One region of the Pseudarthrobacter sp. DSP2-3-2b1 genome, then DNA from elsewhere that is predicted to be linked to it. Evidence: predicted binding sites of a transcription regulator. Region 1 holds the regulator's gene; each other region holds the start of a gene.

Region 1 (5,688 bases):
ACCGGTCCCGCAGCTTCGCGAACACGCCGCCGCTGACGGCCAGCTTGCCCTCGGTGAACTGTTCTCCGCGCAACTTCGCCAGCTGCCTGAGGAGGTCCTCCTGGGCGGCATCGAGTTTCGCCGGCGTCTCCACCTGGAGGTGGACCATCAGGTCGCCGCGGCCGTACCCGCGCAGGTGGGTCACGCCCAGGCCGCGGAGCGTGATGATCTCCCCGGACTGCGTCCCGGCCTTCACGTCAATCTCCTGGAGCCCGTCGAAGGTCTCCAGTGAAAGCTCGGTGCCAAGGGCGGCCGCGGTCATCGGAATGTTGAGGGTTGCGTGGAGGTCGTCGCCGTCGCGGGCGTACGTGGCGTCGTTGTTGACACGGATTTCGACGTACAGGTCTCCGGAGGGTCCGCCGGCCGGGCCGGCTTCGCCCTGGCCGGAGAGCTGGATCCGGGTGCCTGTTGCCACACCGGCCGGCACCTTGATGGTGAGCGAACGGCGGCTGCGGATACGGCCCTGGCCGCTGCACTCGTTGCAGGGATCCTTGATGACGGTGCCGAAGCCTTCGCAGCTGCCACACGGGGCGGCCGTCATGACCTGGCCCAGAATGGAACGGACGGCCCTCTGGACCTGGCCGCTGCCACCGCAGATATCGCAGCGTTCGGGGTGGCTGCCCTCACGGCAGCATGAACCGTTGCAGGTGGGGCACGTGACGGCGGTATCGACTTCAAGCTTCTTGTTGACGCCGAACACGGCGTCCCGGAGTTCGATCCGGACGCTGATGAGCGCATCCTGGCCACGGCGGACCCGGGACGCCGGACCGGCCTGGCCGCCGGCCCCGAAGAAGGTGTCGAAGATGTCCTGGAACGCGAAGCCCTGGCCGGCGTAGCTGCCGCCGCCGAAGCCGTTGTCGGTGCCGTTCTCGTTGCCGGTGGTGTCATAGACCCGGCGTTTCTGGGGATCCGAAAGCACCTCATAGGCGTGGGTCACGGCCTTGAAGCGGTCCGACGCATCATCTCCGGGGTTGACGTCCGGGTGAAGTGTGCGGGCCAGCTTGCGGTAGGCCTTCTTGATCTCTTCTCCGGTGGCTTCCGGCGAGACCCCGAGGACGTCGTAGTGGCTGCTCAAAGTTCGTATCTCTTCCTTGTTGTACTGCCGGCGGCTGGACCGCCGGCACTGCTCATGGTGCCTGGGCCGGTGCTGTTACGGACCCAGAATTCTTGAAAGATAGCGGGCGACTGCCCTGACGGCGGCCATGGTGGTGGGGTAGTCCATGCGCGTGGGGCCCAGGACGCCGATCTTGGCGGTGCTGTCCGGTCCATAGGCCGTGGCCACTACGGATGCTTCGGCCAGGCCGACGTAGGGGTTCTCGCGCCCGATGCTCACGGTCACACCGCGGGGATCCTGCGCCATTTCGCTCAGGAGCCTGAGCATCACCACCTGCTCCTCCAGCGCCTCCAGGACCGGGCCGATACTCAGGGGGAAGTCCACATTGGACCGGGCAAGATTCGCTGTTCCTGCCATGACCATACGGTCTTCGCGGCTGCTGTGGGCGAGTGTTTCCAGGCCGTGTGCCAGCGCCTGCGCGGCTGCGCGCTGCCCAGGGCTGACCGACGAAACCACCGCCGGCAGCAGTTGGGTCAGCTGGCTCAGCGGCGTGCCGGACAGGGATCCGAGGAAGTGGGTCCGCAACCCGGCGACGGCGTCCTCGCCAAGGTCCTGGCCGACGTCGGTCACCCGTTGTTCGACCTTGCCGGTGTTGGCAATCAGGACAACGAGGACCCGCCGCGGGGCCAGGAGGACGAATTCGATGTGCCGGATGGTTGCCCGGCTGAGGTGCGGGTACTGCACCACGGCAACCTGGTTGGTCAGCTGCGACAGCAGCCGGACCGTCCGCTCGAGGACGTCGTCGAGATCGTCGGAGCCCTCCAGCAGCGACTGGATGGCCCGGCGCTCTGCCGGGGAGAGCGGCTTGACCGCGGAGATCTGGTCCACGAACAGCCGGTAGCCCTTGTCAGTGGGAATCCTGCCGGCGCTGGTGTGCGGTGCCGTAATCAGGCCTTCGTCCTCCAGCGCCGCCATGTCGTTGCGGATGGTGGCGCTGGAGACGCCAAGGTGATGGCGTTCCACCAAAGCTTTGGAACCCACAGGCTCACGGGAGTGCACGTAGTCCTCCACGATGGCACGCAGTACTTCAAGTTTGCGCGGCTCGCTCACACTCCACCTCCATCTACGGGTCGCGGCTGTCCGGCCGGGCCGCCGGCATCCTCCCGATCCTGCGGACAGGGCAGCCGGGAAGGACTGGCCGGCGTTAGCACTCGACATGCCTAAGTGCTAACAGTCTAATATGACTCGCCCCGTTGTTAGCATTGGTACCGCTCCGGGCGAAACTCCGGGGGACCATCTAGCGCAAGGCGGAGTCAACCGATGCAGTACCAGAATTGGGGTCCGCAGGAAATCAAGGCGCCCGTCAGGAATGAACTCCCCGAGGTTCCGGTGGAGCGGGGAATGGTCCTCGAAGACGCGCAGTCCGGCTGGGTGGGTGCCGTGACCCGGGTGGAAAAGTCCGGCGGCATGCACGTGGTGGCCCTCGAAGACCGGCGCGGCAAGTCCCGTTCCTTCAAGCTTGGCTTCGGTTTCCTCCTGGAGGGCCAGCCCATCCGGCTGATGCCCCCCGCTCCACGGCAGCCCGGGATTCCGGCCAGCGCCGGCCGGACGGCCTCCGGCTCAGTGCGCGTGGCAGGCCAGCGTGCGCAGGTAGCCAAGGCGAGCAGGATCTGGGTGGAAGGAAAGCACGACGCCGAACTCATCGAAAAGGTCTGGGGCGATGACCTGCGCGTGGAAGGCATCGTCGTCGAACCTCTGCATGGCATCGATGACCTGGCGGGGGCGGTGGCTGCTTTCCAGCCGGGACCCGGCAGGCGGCTGGGTGTGCTGGTGGACCACCTGGTGGCTGACTCCAAGGAGTCCCGCATCGCAGCTGGGGTAATGGCATCGCCGGGGGCGGCCGGCAACGTCTTGATCGTGGGGCACCCTTACGTTGACGTCTGGCAGGCCATCAGGCCATCGGTGCTGGGTATTAGCAAGTGGCCGGTGGTTCCCCGGGGGCAGGACTGGAAGACGGGCATCCTGGCGGCGTTTGGCTGGCCGCACGCCACCAAGGAGGACATCGGGCTCGGCTGGCAGAAGCTCCTGGGCGCGGTCCACACCTACGCGGACCTGGAAGCGTCCCTGCTGGGCCGGGTGGAGGAAGTCATCGACTTCCTGACAGTGCCTTAGCTGACCGGGAAGGACGCCGGCGGGGCATTTGGCCATTGACCCAGTATTCTTGGTACTGCGGAGGCAGCCGTTTCGTCAGGCAAGTACTCTCCAACAAGCACTATTGCACTCTCGAAGGAATGAACAGTGGCACAAAACGCACGCGAGCACCCGGACGATCACGGCCGTTCGGAGTACCAGGGCGTTCCCGCAAATGCGTTGCCCCTCACGGCCAGCGAAGACCGGCAGTGGGCCACCCTCGCCCACTTTGGCGGGATCCTTGGCTGCGTTCCCTCACTGCTGATTTTCCTGATCTTCAGGGAGCGCGGCCCCTTCACAGCGCAGGAGTCCAAGGAAGCCCTCAACTTCAGCCTGCCGCCCACCATTGCTGCACTGGTGGCCAACCTTCTGGTCTTCATCCCCGTGGTGGGAAACATATTTGCCGTCATCGCCACCCTGATCTGGATCGCCCTGACGTGCTTCTCGGTGGCCGCCGGCATCCATGTCAACAAAGGCCAGCCGCACCGATACCAGTACAACCTGCGCTGGATCAAGTAGTCCCCAGCCACACCAACGCTTTAAGCGGTTTCAGTCCGGCAGGATCCGCCGCACCACTGCGTCGGCCAGCAGGCGGCCCTTGAGGGTCAGCACCAGCTTTCCGCGGAACGCAGCCGGCGCCTCCACCAGGCCGTCGGCGATCAGCCCGGCCATGGCGTGACGGCCCGGCTCCCCCAGTGTTGAGACCGCAAGCCCCGAGACGAGCCGCGCCTCGAGCATGACCCGCTCCACCTCACGGGTTTCCGGATCCAGGGTTTCCCGTCCGGCGGCCGGGGAGAGCCCTTGCGCCAGCCGTCCGGCGTACGCAGTGGGATGCTTGACGTTCCACCACCGCACACCGCCAACATGCGAGTGGGCGCCCGGACCGATACCCCACCAGTCATCGCCCCGCCAGTACGCGAGGTTGTGCCTGCACGCCTGCTCCGGTGTGCGGGCCCAGTTGCTGACCTCGTACCAGCCCAGCCCTGCCGCGGTGATGAGTTCGTCGGCGAGTTCGTATTTGTCGGCGTGGTCGTCGTCGTCGATGCCTGGAACTTCGCCCCGCCGGATCTGGGCGGCGAGTTTGGTGCCGTCCTCCACGATCAGCGCATAGGCGCTGATGTGGTCCGGCTGGTAGGACAGCGCTGTCTCCAGGGATAAGCGCCAGTCAGCCAGGGACTCCCCCGGCGTTCCGTAGATCAGGTCCAGGCTCACGGCCAGGCCGGCGTCGCGGGCCCACTGCACCACCTGCGGCACACGGCTGGGAGTGTGCGTGCGGTCCAGGACCTTCAGGACGTGGGGAACGGCGGACTGCATGCCGAAGGAAACGCGAGTGAAGCCCGCTTCCTTGAGGATGGCCAGGGATTCGGGGGTGACCGAGTCCGGGTTCGCCTCGGTAGTGACCTCGGCGCCAGGCTCCAGGCCCCAATGCCCGACGGCGGCACTCAGGATCTGTGCGAGGTCTTCAGCAGGGAGCAAGGTAGGGGTACCGCCGCCGAAGAAGACGGTGCTCAGCGGCCGGTCCGGCAGCCCTGAGCCCCGGAGGACGTGAGCGGCGAAATCCACTTCGGACACGGCTGTGGACGCGTAGGCATCCTGGGAAGCACCGCCGCCGAGTTCGGTGGCCGTATACGTGTTGAAGTCGCAGTACCCGCAGCGCACAGCACAGAACGGGATGTGCACGTACAGCCCAAAGGCGCGTTCCGCAGAACCGTCTGTTGCCTGGCTGGGCAGCAGACCGTCCGACGGCGCCGGGTCGCCGAGGGGAAGGGTGCTAGGCATTGCGGCGGCCTCCGGTGGTCAGGGCCACGCTCATCATTACTTCTTGGCCTTGTCCTTGGACTCGTCCGTGGTCAGCGCAGCGATAAACGCTTCCTGGGGGACCTCCACGCGGCCCACCATCTTCATACGCTTCTTGCCTTCTTTTTGCTTCTCCAGCAGTTTGCGCTTACGGGAGATGTCGCCGCCGTAGCACTTGGCCAGGACGTCTTTGCGGATGGCCCTGATGCTCTCGCGGGCAATGATCCTGGAGCCAATGGCGGCCTGGATGGGTACCTCGAACTGCTGGCGCGGTATGAGCTCGCGGAGCTTGGTGGTCATCATGACGCCGTAGGCGTAGGCCTTGTCACGGTGGGTGATGGCGGAGAAGGCGTCAACCTGTTCGCCCTGGAGCATGATGTCCACCTTGACGAGATCGGCCACCTGGTCGCCGTCGGCCTTCCAGTCCAGCGAGCCATAACCGCGGGTCTTGGACTTGAGGATGTCGAAGAAGTCAAAAACGATCTCCGCGAGCGGCAGCCGGTAGCGGATTTCCACGCGGTCTTCGGAGAGGTAATCCATGCCGCCGATAACGCCGCGGCGGCTCTGGCACAGCTCCATGATGGCGCCGACAAATTCGTTGGGTGCCA
Region 2 (5,688 bases), on a different contig from region 1:
TCCCCAACGGTTCGTCCAGCAGGTCGCGCCCGTCCAGGTGAAGTACGTCGAAGAACCACGGATGCAGCACCGTGTCGCGTGCCACGTCCGCGCCGAACCGCGACATTGTCTGCTGGAACGGCCGCGGCCCGCCGTCCTCGTCAAGGGCGAGCGTCTCGCCGTCGAGGATCACCTCGCGCACCGGAAGTCCGCGCACCACCTCCACCACTTCGGGCAGCCGGTGGGTCACGTCGGCCAGGGTGCGGGTGTAAATACGTACGTCGTCGCCTACCCGATGCACCTGGATACGTGCCCCGTCGAGCTTGTATTCCACGGATGCCTCGCCCGTGGCCTCCAGTGCCGCGCCGGCGCTTGCCGCGGTGGAGGCGAGCATGGGCTGCACGGGACGGCCGACGACGAGGCCGACGGCGTCAAGCTGGGCCGGCGTGCCCGTGATCGCCAGCAGGGCGGTCCCGCCGAGATCCCCGGAGAGCATGGCCGCACGCCGCACGGCCTCAACGGGGCGTTCGGCTGCGCGGGCGATGGCATCTGTCAGCACCCCTTCCAGGGCACCGGTCCGCAGTTCTCCGAGCAGCACTCCGGCGATGAATGCCTGCTCGCCCTCGGTGGCTTGCGCCGTAAGCATCCGGAGGATGGCGGCGCGCTCGGCGGTAGATCCAGCGCCGGTGGGGAGGAGCAACCGGTCCAGTGCGGCGTCGAGCTCGGCAACAGTGAGGCTAGGCTCGGAGGCCGGCTCCCCCATCGCCGCAGCCATGCCACGCCAGCCGACCCCTACCCTGCCTTGCCGCGGCCTGGCGGTGAGCAGGCCGACCGCCGTCGGAATGTCCGCGGGCTCAACCCTGCGCAGCAGGCCGGCCAGCGCCTCGACTTTCGCGAGCCGGGAGCGGGTGGACGCGACCGTGTCCGAGGTTTTCACGAGCTCGTCGAGCAGCATGGCACCAGTCTGCCACGACAGTAAAAAACCGGCCCAGCAGATGCTGGACCGGTTTTTTAGCCGGGAGTGACCCCGCGTAGCTTCAGCCGATTAGTGGCTGTGGCCTGCGTGCTCGTCCTCGTCAGCGGGCTTCTCCACCACGAGGGTCTCGGTGGTGAGAACCAGCGCGGCGATGGAAGCTGCGTTGCGGAGGGCCGCACGGGTGACCTTGACCGGGTCAATGACACCGGCGGCGATCAGGTCCTCGTACTCGCCCGACTTGGCGTTGAAGCCGTTGTTGGTTTCGAGTTCGGCAACCTTGGCGGTGACGACGTAGCCGTCGAAGCCGGCGTTCTGGGCGATCCAGCGCAGCGGCTGGACCAGCGCGCGGCGGACAATGCCCACAGCTGCGGCGGCGTCGCCTTCGAGGGCCTTCACTGCGGGATCCTCGTCGAGGGCCTTCAGTGCGTGGATCAGCGCGGAACCGCCGCCGGCCACGATGCCTTCTTCGAGGGCGGCGCGGGTGGAGGACACTGCATCTTCGATGCGGTGCTTCTTTTCCTTCAGCTCAACCTCGGTGGCTGCGCCAACCTTGATCACGCCGATGCCGCCGGCCAGCTTGGCCAGGCGTTCCTGGAGCTTTTCCTTGTCCCAGTCGGAATCGGTGCGGGTCAGCTCGGCGCGCAGCTGGGAAACCCGGGCTGCGACGTCTTCTGCGGAACCGGCGCCGTCAACGATGGTGGTGTTGTCCTTGGTGACCGTGATGCGGCGGGCGGTACCCAGCACCTCAAGGCCAACGGTGTCCAGGCTCAGGCCCAGTTCAGCGGAGACAACCTGCGCACCGGTGAGGGTGGCGATGTCCTGCAGCATGGCCTTGCGGCGGTCGCCGAAGCCCGGAGCCTTGACGGCAACCACGTTCAGGGTGCCGCGGATACGGTTGACGATCAGCGTGGACAGTGCCTCGCCGTCGACGTCTTCAGCAATGATGAAGAGCGGCTTGGAGCTCTGCAGCGCCTTTTCCAGCAGCGGCAGGAATTCCTGGACGGAGGAGATCTTGCCCTGGTTGATCAGGATGAGGGCGTCTTCGAGGACGGCTTCCTGGCGCTCTGCGTCGGTGACGAAGTACGGGGACAGGTAGCCCTTGTCGAACTGCATGCCCTCGGTGAGGACCAGCTCGGTCTGCGTGGTGGAGGATTCCTCGATGGTGATCACACCATCCTTGCCGACCTTGCCGAATGCCTCGGCGAGGAGCTCGCCGATTTCGTCGCTCTGGGCCGAGATGGCGGCAACGTTGGCAACCTGGGTGCCTTCAACCGGGCGTGCGTTCTCGAGCAGGCGGGCGGCAACGGCTTCAACGGAAACCTCGATGCCGCGCTTGATCTGGCCCGGAGCGGCGCCGGCAGCAACGTTGCGCAGGCCTTCCTTGACCAGGGCCTGGGCGAGGACGGTGGCGGTGGTGGTTCCGTCGCCGGCAACATCGTTGGTCTTGGTGGCTACTTCCTTGGCCAGCTGCGCGCCAAGGTTCTCGTACGGGTCATCAAGCTCAACTTCACGGGCGATGGTGACGCCGTCGTTGGTGATGGTGGGTGCTCCCCACTTTTTGTCGAGAACAACGTTGCGGCCGCGGGGGCCGAGCGTCACCTTGACAGTGTTGGCGAGCTTGTCGATGCCGGCTTCAAGTGACCGGCGGGCAGCGTCGTTAAACGCAAGCTGCTTTGCCATGGTTTTGTCCTTTCAAGACAGAACCCCGCGCAGCTGACCGGCAGAGTGCAGGTTCAGCGGCGCGGGGATCCAAAGAGTTACTTTACGACGATCGCCAGGACGTCGCGGGCGGAGAGCACGAGGTACTCGGTGCCGCTGTGCTTGACTTCGGTTCCGCCGTACTTCGAGTAGATAACGACGTCGCCGATGGCAACATCGAGGGGAACGCGGTTGCCGTTGTCATCGAAGCGGCCGGGGCCTACTGCAACAACTTCGCCTTCCTGCGGCTTTTCCTGTGCGGAGTCCGGGATAACCAGGCCGGAAGCCGTGGTCTGCTCGGCTTCGAGCGGGCGGACAACAATACGATCCTCAAGAGGCTTAATAGAGACCGACACTCGGACCTCTCCTTTACGTCAGCAAATTTATGGACTGGAAAACTGTTCTGCCGGTGGCTGGCTGACCGTCGTCGCGGTGCCGGCAGCAGCCTGGCTGAAAGCTCTTCATGTGTTAGCACCCTCCTAGGGAGAGTGCCAATGACGACTCTATGTAAGTAGTTAGCACTCGGTCAAGGCGAGTGCCAGAATTATGTCCCCAGTGAACAGGCCTAACGCCCTGTAAGGTCCTCGAAATCAACGTCCTCGTCGCCGTTGTCGTTTCCGTCAGTGGTGCTGCCGCGCTTGAGGTACAGCACCACGGCGCCGCCCAGTGCGGCCAGCAGCGCGATGACCAGCAGGATGATCCCGCCCACGCGGGCCCCGGTGTAGAGGCCGCGGATGTCCCGTGCCTCGTCCGTTGCATCCTGGATATCCTTGCCGCCCACCGAGTAGACCGTGGCGTTGAAGGTGTCCAGGAAGAAGATGATGACCAGCAGCGCGATGCAGACCACAGCCACGGCAGAACCGGCAATCAGGGCCGGGCGGGCGAACTTCACCAGGTCAGAATTCTTGGACCGGGGCGGTTCGGACGGCTGGCTGCCTGCACTGTCTGTCATGCCTTCAACCCTAGCGGGAACGGGCTGCCGGGCCATCTCCACTACGCTGGAACCCATGGCTCAAGCACCGCAGGACCAGATCGCCCCGCTCCTCACCAGCGAAGGTTGGGAGCTGCTGGCGTCCCTGGGTCCGTACCGCGAGGACAAGGCCTTTGAGCTGAATTCGGCACTTCGGAAGGCCGGCCACTCCCCCGAGCTGGTCTCGGCGGTCCTCACCCAATCCAGACTGCGCACCAAGGCCGAACTCAAATTCGGTGAGTTCGCCCGGAGCATGCTTTTCACGCAGGCAGGCCTGGAGCAGGCCACGCGGCTCAACGTTGCGGCCCGCCACGCGGAACGCTTCGCCCAGGCCGGCATTCGCCACGTGGCTGACCTCGGCTGCGGACTCGCCGCGGACTCCCTCGCCCTCGCCTCGATGGACATCACCGTCACGGCCGTGGAGATGGACGAGACCACGGCTGCCTGCGCCACGGTGAATCTCATTCCTTTCCCCAACGCCACGGTGGTGCATTCGGACGCCACCGCTGTGTCCCTGGAAGGGGTCGACGGCGTCTGGCTGGATCCCGCACGCCGGACCACTTCGACGTCGGGCACCAAGAGGATCTGGGACCCTGAGGCGTTTTCGCCGCCGCTTTCCTTTGTGGAATCGCTGGCAGCCACGGGACGCGCTGTGGGGGTCAAGATGGGGCCCGGCATGCCGCACGAATCGGTGCCGGCGGACTGCGAAGCGCAGTGGGTATCGGTGGGCGGCGACGTCACCGAGGTGACGCTCTGGTTCAACGCGGTGCGCCGGCCGGGAATCCGCCGGGCGGCACTGCTGCTGGGGCCGCAGGGCGCCGCGGAACTCACCAGCGCGGAGGATTTCGACGGCGGTCCGGTAGCGCCGGTGGGTCCGCCGGAGGGTTACCTCTACGAGCCCGACGGTGCGGTGATCCGCGCGGGCCTGGTGGCCGACGTCGCGCTCCAACTGGACGGGCACCTGCTGGACGAGCACATCGCCTACATCTGCGCGCCGGAACTGGTGGACACCCCGTTCGCCCGGGCCTACAAGGTCCTGGAAGTGATGCCTTACAACGTCAAGGCGCTTAAAGCCTGGGTCAAGGACAGCGGCATCAGTGTGCTGGACATCAAGAAGCGCGGCCTGTCCGTCACGCCGGAGGAACTGCGCAAGCAGCTCCTCGCCGGAGGCAAAAGCGGAGTCAAAGGCGGGAGCAAAGCCAAAGCCGGCAGTAAAACGGCCACCCTGGTCCTGACCCGCATCGGGGAGGACCGGGTGGCCATCTCGGTGGAGCCCGTCTAGGGCAGCCCGGCGCTACTGCGCCCGCATGAACTCTTCGGCGGCCCGGACCTGTTCGTCGGTGGGACGGACCCCGGTGTAGAGCACGAACTGCTCCAGCGCCTGGATGGTGGCCACTTCGGCGCCCGTGATGACAGGTTTTCCGGCGATGCGTGCCGCCGTGATCAGGGGTGTTTCAGCCGGCAGCGCCACGACGTCGAACACCACCTTGGCCGCGGCGATCACGGTTTCGGGGAACGCCAGCGAGTCGGTTTCCGGACCGCCGGCCATGCCGATGGGGGTGACGTTGATGATCAGGTCGGCCGTCCCGCCGCGGAGCTCGGCCTGCCACCGGAAGCCGTACTGCTCTGCGAGCGCCCGCCCGGTGGCCTCGTTCCGCGCAATCACGGTGACGTCCGTGAACCCTGCGTCCCGCAGGGCAGCGACTGTTGCTTTTGCCATGCCGCCCGCGCCCTGGACCAGGACCGAGTAGTTGGTGGGAACGGCATTGCTGGCCAGCAGCTGCTCGATGGCCGTGTAGTCGGTGTTGTAGGCCAATAGGCGCCCGTTGGTGTTCACGATGGTGTTGACGGAATCGATGGCTTTTGCGGAGGGGTCCAGCTCATCCACGAGCGCGATCACGTCCTCCTTGTACGGCATGGACACCGCGCAGCCGCGGATCCCAAGGCCGCGGACACCGGCGATTGCCTGGGCAAGGTCGGTGGGCGCGAAGGCCTTGTAGATCCAGTTCAGGCCCAGCTGGTCGTACAGGTGGTTGTGGAAACGGGTCCCGTTGTTGCTGGGCCG
Region 3 (5,688 bases), on a different contig from region 1:
AGAGCACGACGGCAACCACAAGGATCACTGAGCTGCTAAGGGGAAAGTCCACAATCAAAACCGTATGAGCATTACACCGGCCGCTCCCGCATTAGCCCCGGTGTGTCGTCCGCAACGTGGTAAATCAATGGATTTATGTCCCGGAAAGCCCGCGCCCTCAGGGACGGGACGCGAGCCACCGGGGCAGCAGACCCTCGGGAACCTCTTCGGCCGTCAGTGCGAATGTCCGGTGGTCCGCCCACTCCCCGTTGATGTGCAGGAAGCGCGGCCGGTACCCCTCGTCACGGAAACCGAGCTTTTCGACAACACGCAGGCTGGGGCCGTTTTCCGGACGGATGTTGATCTCCATCCGGTGCAGGCCCAACGCCTTGAAGCAATGGTCGGTGGCCATCGCAACTGCTGTTGGCGCGATGCCGTGGCCGGCCCGCGCCTGGTCAACCCAGTAGCCCAGGGTGGCCATCATGGCCGAACCCCAGACAATCGAGGACACCGTCAACTGGCCCACAATGACCGGCGCGGATGAGGACGACACGCGTTCGGTGATGAGGAAGGGCAGCGCCGTTCCCTGCGCAGCCTGGGCTTTCAGGGACCGGACCATCTGCCGGTAATCCGGCAGCCCGCCGCCGGGCATCGGGTTCGAAGCCTCCCACGGCGCCAGCCACTCATTGTTACGCGCCCGCACCTGGGTCCATTCCTTCTTATCCCGGTACCGGATGGGGCGCAGGACCAGGTCGCCGCACTCCAGCGTTACCGGCCAGATGGGTCCGGAGCCCACGGCAGTTACTCGGCGAGACCGGCAGTGAAGCCCGGCAGCCATTCCCGGAGGCCGGGGCCGAGGTCATCGCTGTCAATGGCAAGCTGAACGCAGGCTTTGAGGTAGCTGAGCTTGTCCCCGGTGTCGTACCGGCGGCCACGGAAGATCACACCGTAGACGCCATAGCCCTCGGCGCTTCCCGCGGCGAGTTCCTGCAGCGCGTCCGTCAGCTGAATTTCGCCGCCGCGGCCGGGCCCGGTCCGCTCCAGGACGTCGAAGACGGCCGGGTGGAGGACGTAACGGCCAATCACGGCCAGATTCGAAGGCGCGTCGGCGACGTCGGGCTTTTCGACAAGCTTGTTGATCCGGACGTAGCCTTCGCCGTCGATCTCCTCAACGTCGGCACAGCCGTAGGCGCTGATCTGGGAGGGCTCCACCTCGATGAGGGCCACCACGGATCCGCCGGTCTTGGCCTGGACTTCGATCATGGTGCTGAGGAGTTCGTCCCGGGCGTCAATAAGGTCATCGCCGAGGAGCACCGCAAAAGGTTCGTTGCCCACGTGCTGCTTGGCGCGCAGAACGGCATGACCGAGTCCGTTGGGATCGCCCTGGCGGACGTAGTGGATGTCGCCAAGGTTGCTGGCTGCCTGGATGGATTCGAGTTTCGCGGTGTCACCCTTGGCAGACAGGGTGTCCTCCAGCGACGGAACCCGGTCAAAGTGGTCCTCAAGGGCCCGCTTGTTGCGGCCGGTGATCATGAGGATGTCGTTCAGGCCAACGTTCACGGCCTCTTCCACCACGTACTGGATAGCAGGCTTGTCCACCACCGGAAGCATTTCCTTGGGCATCGCCTTCGTGGCAGGCAAAAACCTGGTGCCAAGGCCGGCGGCAGGAATAACGGCCTTGCGAACTGTCTGCTGAGTGGTAGTCACTGGACTAATCTAACGGCAGAGCGAATCATTCAGTAATTAGGGAGCGGCATGTCCGGGACCATCAGCGAAACGAAGGAAAGCATCCGCGCACTCCACCGTGAGCGCCGCGCCGCAACGCACCCCGGCCAGCGGGACGAGGCGGGAGCAGCCCTTGCAGTCCACGGATCTGCGTGGGCCCGGCAGCTGGCGGGTGATACGCCGTCGACCTTCTGCGCGTACCTGGGTGTCGTACCCGAGCCGCCCACCCTGCCGCTGCTCCAGGAACTGCACCGGCTGGGACACCGGGTCCTGCTCCCCGTCTGTGAACCCGGCAGGCGGTTGAGCTGGGCGGACTGGACCCCGGCAGTCGAATTTGTCCGCAGCCGTTTTGCCCCGGTCCTGGAACCCGCCGGAGCACACCACGACGGCGGCATCATGGCAGCGGTGGCCGGGCTCTACATCCCGGCCACGGCGGTGGACCGAAGCGGCAACCGGATAGGCCAGGGCGGCGGCTACTACGACGTCCTGCTCGCTGCCCTTGCAGATGAGGGCCTGGAGATCCCGCTGGCAGCCATCGTCTTCGATTCAGAACTGCTGCCGGCCGGAACCATCCCCGCAGAGGCCTTCGACCGGAAAGTTCCGGCTGCCCTCACCCCGTCAGGTCTTGTCCGGCTCTCCGACGGTAGGTGAGTGAGGCCCGGCTCCGGAAAGGGCGCCCGGAGGGGATGCTAGAATTAGCAGTCAGGCCCTGCGACTGCTAATGACCGGTTGATTCCGCTCCACGCAGCACGGGACCTCTGTTTTGTCCAAGAGGAGGAGCACCAGTGCCCACGTACGCGTACGCCTGCAAGGATTGCGGCCATGCCTTCGATATTTTCCAGTCGTTCACGGACAGCACGCTGACGTCCTGTCCTGAGTGCCAGGGAGCCCTGCGCAAGAAGTTCAACAGCGTAGGCGTTGTGTTCAAGGGCTCCGGTTTCTACCGCACCGATTCCAGGGACGCCAAGGGAAGCACAGTTTCTCCGGCGCCCGCTGCTCCGGCCGCCCCTGCGGCCAAACCGGCACCCGCTGCTGCCGCCGCGAGCTGACAGCCCTGCCGCTCTCTCCCTGCCCGGGCAATGCCCGACGCCGGCACCACCGTTGTCCACATAGGAACCTCTGCGCCTGTTGGGCTTAGTCCCGCAACCGTAGCGTGGTTCCCATGCCCGCTACCCTCTTCCAACGCAGCCGCGGTTCTGCCCCGCCCGGCCGCCAGGTCCGCCGCCAGCACCCGTCGACTCGCACAGGCCGGCGGCGCAGCCACGCGTTGTCCTCCTGGCTCAGCCGGAACCGGCGCCTCGCCATTGCACTCCTGCTTTGTGTTGCTGCCGGGATAACTGTCCACCAGCTCACTCCACCGCCTGCGGACTCCGTGACAGTACTGGCTGCCGCCCGGGATCTTCCCGCTGGCACGGCGCTGGCTGAGGCCGATCTGGTGGCCACGCCGGTCCCCCAGCAACTGGTGACCGCCGGGTCAGTGGCCGGGCCCAGCCAGGCCACCGGCAAACAGTTGGCGGCCCCTTTGCGGAAGGGCCAACTCCTCACCGACGCCCAGCTTCTGGGACCCGGCCTCCTGACCGGAACTCCCGCAGGCTCCGCGGCAGTGCCCCTGCGGATGGCGGATCCCTCCTCCATCCAGCTGGTATCGCCGGGGCAGCTGGTCAATGTGGTGCTGACCGGGGCGAACGGCTACGACCAACAGTCCCCCTCCGAGGTGCTGGCGTCTTCAGTTCCAGTCCTGTGGACCTCGGGCCAAGGTGGCCAGACGGGGCAGTGGCTCGGTACCGGTGAGACTGAAGGGCTGATCGTGGTGGCAGCCTCCCCGGATCAGGCGGCCCGCCTGGCAGGCGCCTCAACCCAGGGCAAGCTGTTCTTTGTGCTCGTGGGCCCTTAGCATGCGGCTGCGTGACGCGCCCTTGCTTGGTGGCTCAGCCCCAGTGCGGCGGCTTGTTTTCCTTCAGCCACTCATCGTGATCGTTATCCTGGCCATCGCCCCACGCCCTGGGATCATCCTCGGCGGCCTTGTTGGGCAGGATTCCGTCCGGGCCGGCCTGCTGCCGGTCCGTCCCAGCCTCGGGCGCCGGCTCTTCTTCAGGTTCCTGCCCCTGATCCTGGCCGTCGGCCTGACCGGTGTTCTGCGGGTTCACCACAACCGCCTCCTTACTTTCCAGGCGCGCGGCCCGGTCCTCATTCCTGTACCTGGCTGCCGGACGGCCGTGGTCTTCGGGTCCAACCGCACCCAGCACGAGCGAGTCCACGTCCTCGTCGAAGAAGCCTGCCGCGGCCGTCCGACCGGGCAACAGCACGTTCTCAAGCCCCAAGTATCCTCCGATCCTGTCCGCACAGGCAGACGGATCGGTGAACACCTCGATGGTCCACAGCGGCATGTACCGCCACCCCAGCCGTTCCAGGAGCTGCGGGCGGAGGCGGCTCCGCTCCCGGACACTCATGGTGCGGTAAACCTCTGTGCCGTCCGACTCGATCGCCACCGGCCGCGGGATTTCTGCGTCGTCCTGCCCCATCGTGCTCAGCGGGTCCGCCGCCGCCACCACGTCGATGACGCCGTCGTACTGGTGCCATACGCGGGCGCCCCGGGCGCGAAGCCTGTCGCCCAGATCGGCCACCAGCGGATCTGCCCCGAGTGCCTGCTCGCTTGCCGCAGCCCTGGAGGCCGGCGTCCCGAGATCGGTCTTCCCGGCAATCTCACGGTTCAGGAGCTCGTAGAAGTCAACAGCGCCGTGAGAGAGGCGGGTGTGGTCAAGGTCTTCCGGCTGGAAGCACGTCAGAACGTGAAGGGAACGCCGGGCCCGGGTCATGGCCAACGCAAATTTCTCCCTGCCGCCCTCGGCGGAGAGCGGGCCGAAATTGTGCAGGGCACGGCCGTGCGGGGTGCGGCCGAAGCCGGGGGAAAAGATGACGTGATCGCGGACCAGGCCCTGCGCCCGTTCAAGGTCAACCACCCGGAACGATTCAGGTCCTGCGCTGAAGAAACTGGCCAGGCCCGGGTGGTTCGGCAGCTGAAGCCGGATGGCCTCACCGATCCGGGCAGCGTGCCGGAGGCTGGCCGTGACCACCGCAAGCGAGGTGCGCGAACGCAGCCGCGCATGCTCAAAGACCAGTTGAACCACCTTGTTGACCTCAGCCACAACGGATTCGACGCCTTCATGGTCGGCGCTGGGCAGGCCCGTCCCGTCAGGCAGATACTCCACCAGCAGTGCACGGTCCAGCCCAGTGGCGGACTGGCCCTCGGGCAGCCGGCGGAGGCCGCCGTCGTAATGGTTCTTGCTGAGCTGCAGGATCAGGTCCTCGTCCACGGCGCGGTACACAAAGTTGAGCCGCCATACAGGCAGCACCGAAGCAAGTGCAGAGAAGGCGCTCTCGACGCGCTGGTGGGCGGATTCGCCGGCCGCCAGGCGCTCCACGCCCACCGTGAAGGTCCGCGGGCTGGCGATCTTGGCGTCGCCGAAGGCGATGACCTGCTTTGCGCGGGCAATGGAGGGCAGGACAGCCTGCAGGGACGTCGCCTCGGCGTCCAGGATAACCACTGCATCGAAACTCTGTTCCGCCGGCAGGAGCCCTGTCATGAGGTAGGGGCTGACCGACCACACGGGGACCAGCTTGGTGACAAGCTCGGGGGCCTGGGCAGTCAACGCGGCGAGTGTCACCCTGCCGTCCTTGAGCAGGCTCCGCAGCAGCTGTGCCTGGCGCGGGTGTTCGGCCAGTGCGGCCTGCCACCGCCCGGCGAGGTCCCAGCGAAGGCGTGCGGCGCCGCTGGCAATGTGGGCGTTGTCCGCGAGCCGGTATTCGGCTTCAAGCTGCCGGAGGGCGTCGCCGTCGGACATGGCAAGGTAGTCATCGCCACTGATCATGGCTTCCAGGGCGGACTGCCACCAGGCCAGCTCCAGTTCAGCGGCCACACACTCGGCGTGAACTTCACGGTCGGCGAGATCGGCGAGGAGTTCGCCCAGCCCGTGTTCGCGCATG

What was found. The regulator HrcA, encoded in region 1, represses chaperone genes, less so after heat shock. The targets are predictions, from matches to a motif close to TTNGCACTCGNNNNNNNCGAGTGCNAA.
Region 2: groES (co-chaperone GroES) is a predicted target of HrcA. The motif match lies at 3,169-3,195, and genes of this name have one in related genera.
Region 3: ACP7AX_RS04605 (FmdB family zinc ribbon protein) is a predicted target of HrcA. The motif match lies at 2,400-2,426, and genes of this name have one in related genera.

The regions. Positions count from the first base shown of each region.
Region 1 covers NZ_JAFCTI010000004.1:246,140-251,827, forward strand. The annotation lists gene dnaJ (molecular chaperone DnaJ) at 1-1,114, opposite strand, end outside; gene hrcA (heat-inducible transcriptional repressor HrcA) at 1,190-2,203, opposite strand; gene ACP7AX_RS07665 (DUF3097 family protein) at 2,414-3,265, shown strand; gene ACP7AX_RS07670 (DUF4870 domain-containing protein) at 3,392-3,802, shown strand; gene hemW (radical SAM family heme chaperone HemW) at 3,833-5,062, opposite strand; gene lepA (translation elongation factor 4) at 5,099-5,688, opposite strand, start outside.
Region 2 covers NZ_JAFCTI010000002.1:459,299-464,986, forward strand. The annotation lists gene ACP7AX_RS04680 (ATP-dependent DNA ligase) at 1-934, opposite strand, end outside; gene groL (chaperonin GroEL) at 1,025-2,635, opposite strand; gene groES (co-chaperone GroES) at 2,713-3,009, opposite strand; gene ACP7AX_RS04695 (hypothetical protein) at 3,219-3,605, opposite strand; gene ACP7AX_RS04700 (THUMP-like domain-containing protein) at 3,661-4,905, shown strand; gene ACP7AX_RS04705 (shikimate 5-dehydrogenase) at 4,918-5,688, opposite strand, start outside.
Region 3 covers NZ_JAFCTI010000002.1:436,556-442,243, forward strand. The annotation lists gene ACP7AX_RS04585 (hypothetical protein) at 1-52, opposite strand, end outside; gene ACP7AX_RS04590 (GNAT family N-acetyltransferase) at 158-775, opposite strand; gene galU (UTP--glucose-1-phosphate uridylyltransferase GalU) at 781-1,686, opposite strand; gene ACP7AX_RS04600 (5-formyltetrahydrofolate cyclo-ligase) at 1,735-2,355, shown strand; gene ACP7AX_RS04605 (FmdB family zinc ribbon protein) at 2,490-2,753, shown strand; gene cpaB (Flp pilus assembly protein CpaB) at 2,867-3,598, shown strand; gene ACP7AX_RS04615 (AAA family ATPase) at 3,633-5,688, opposite strand, start outside.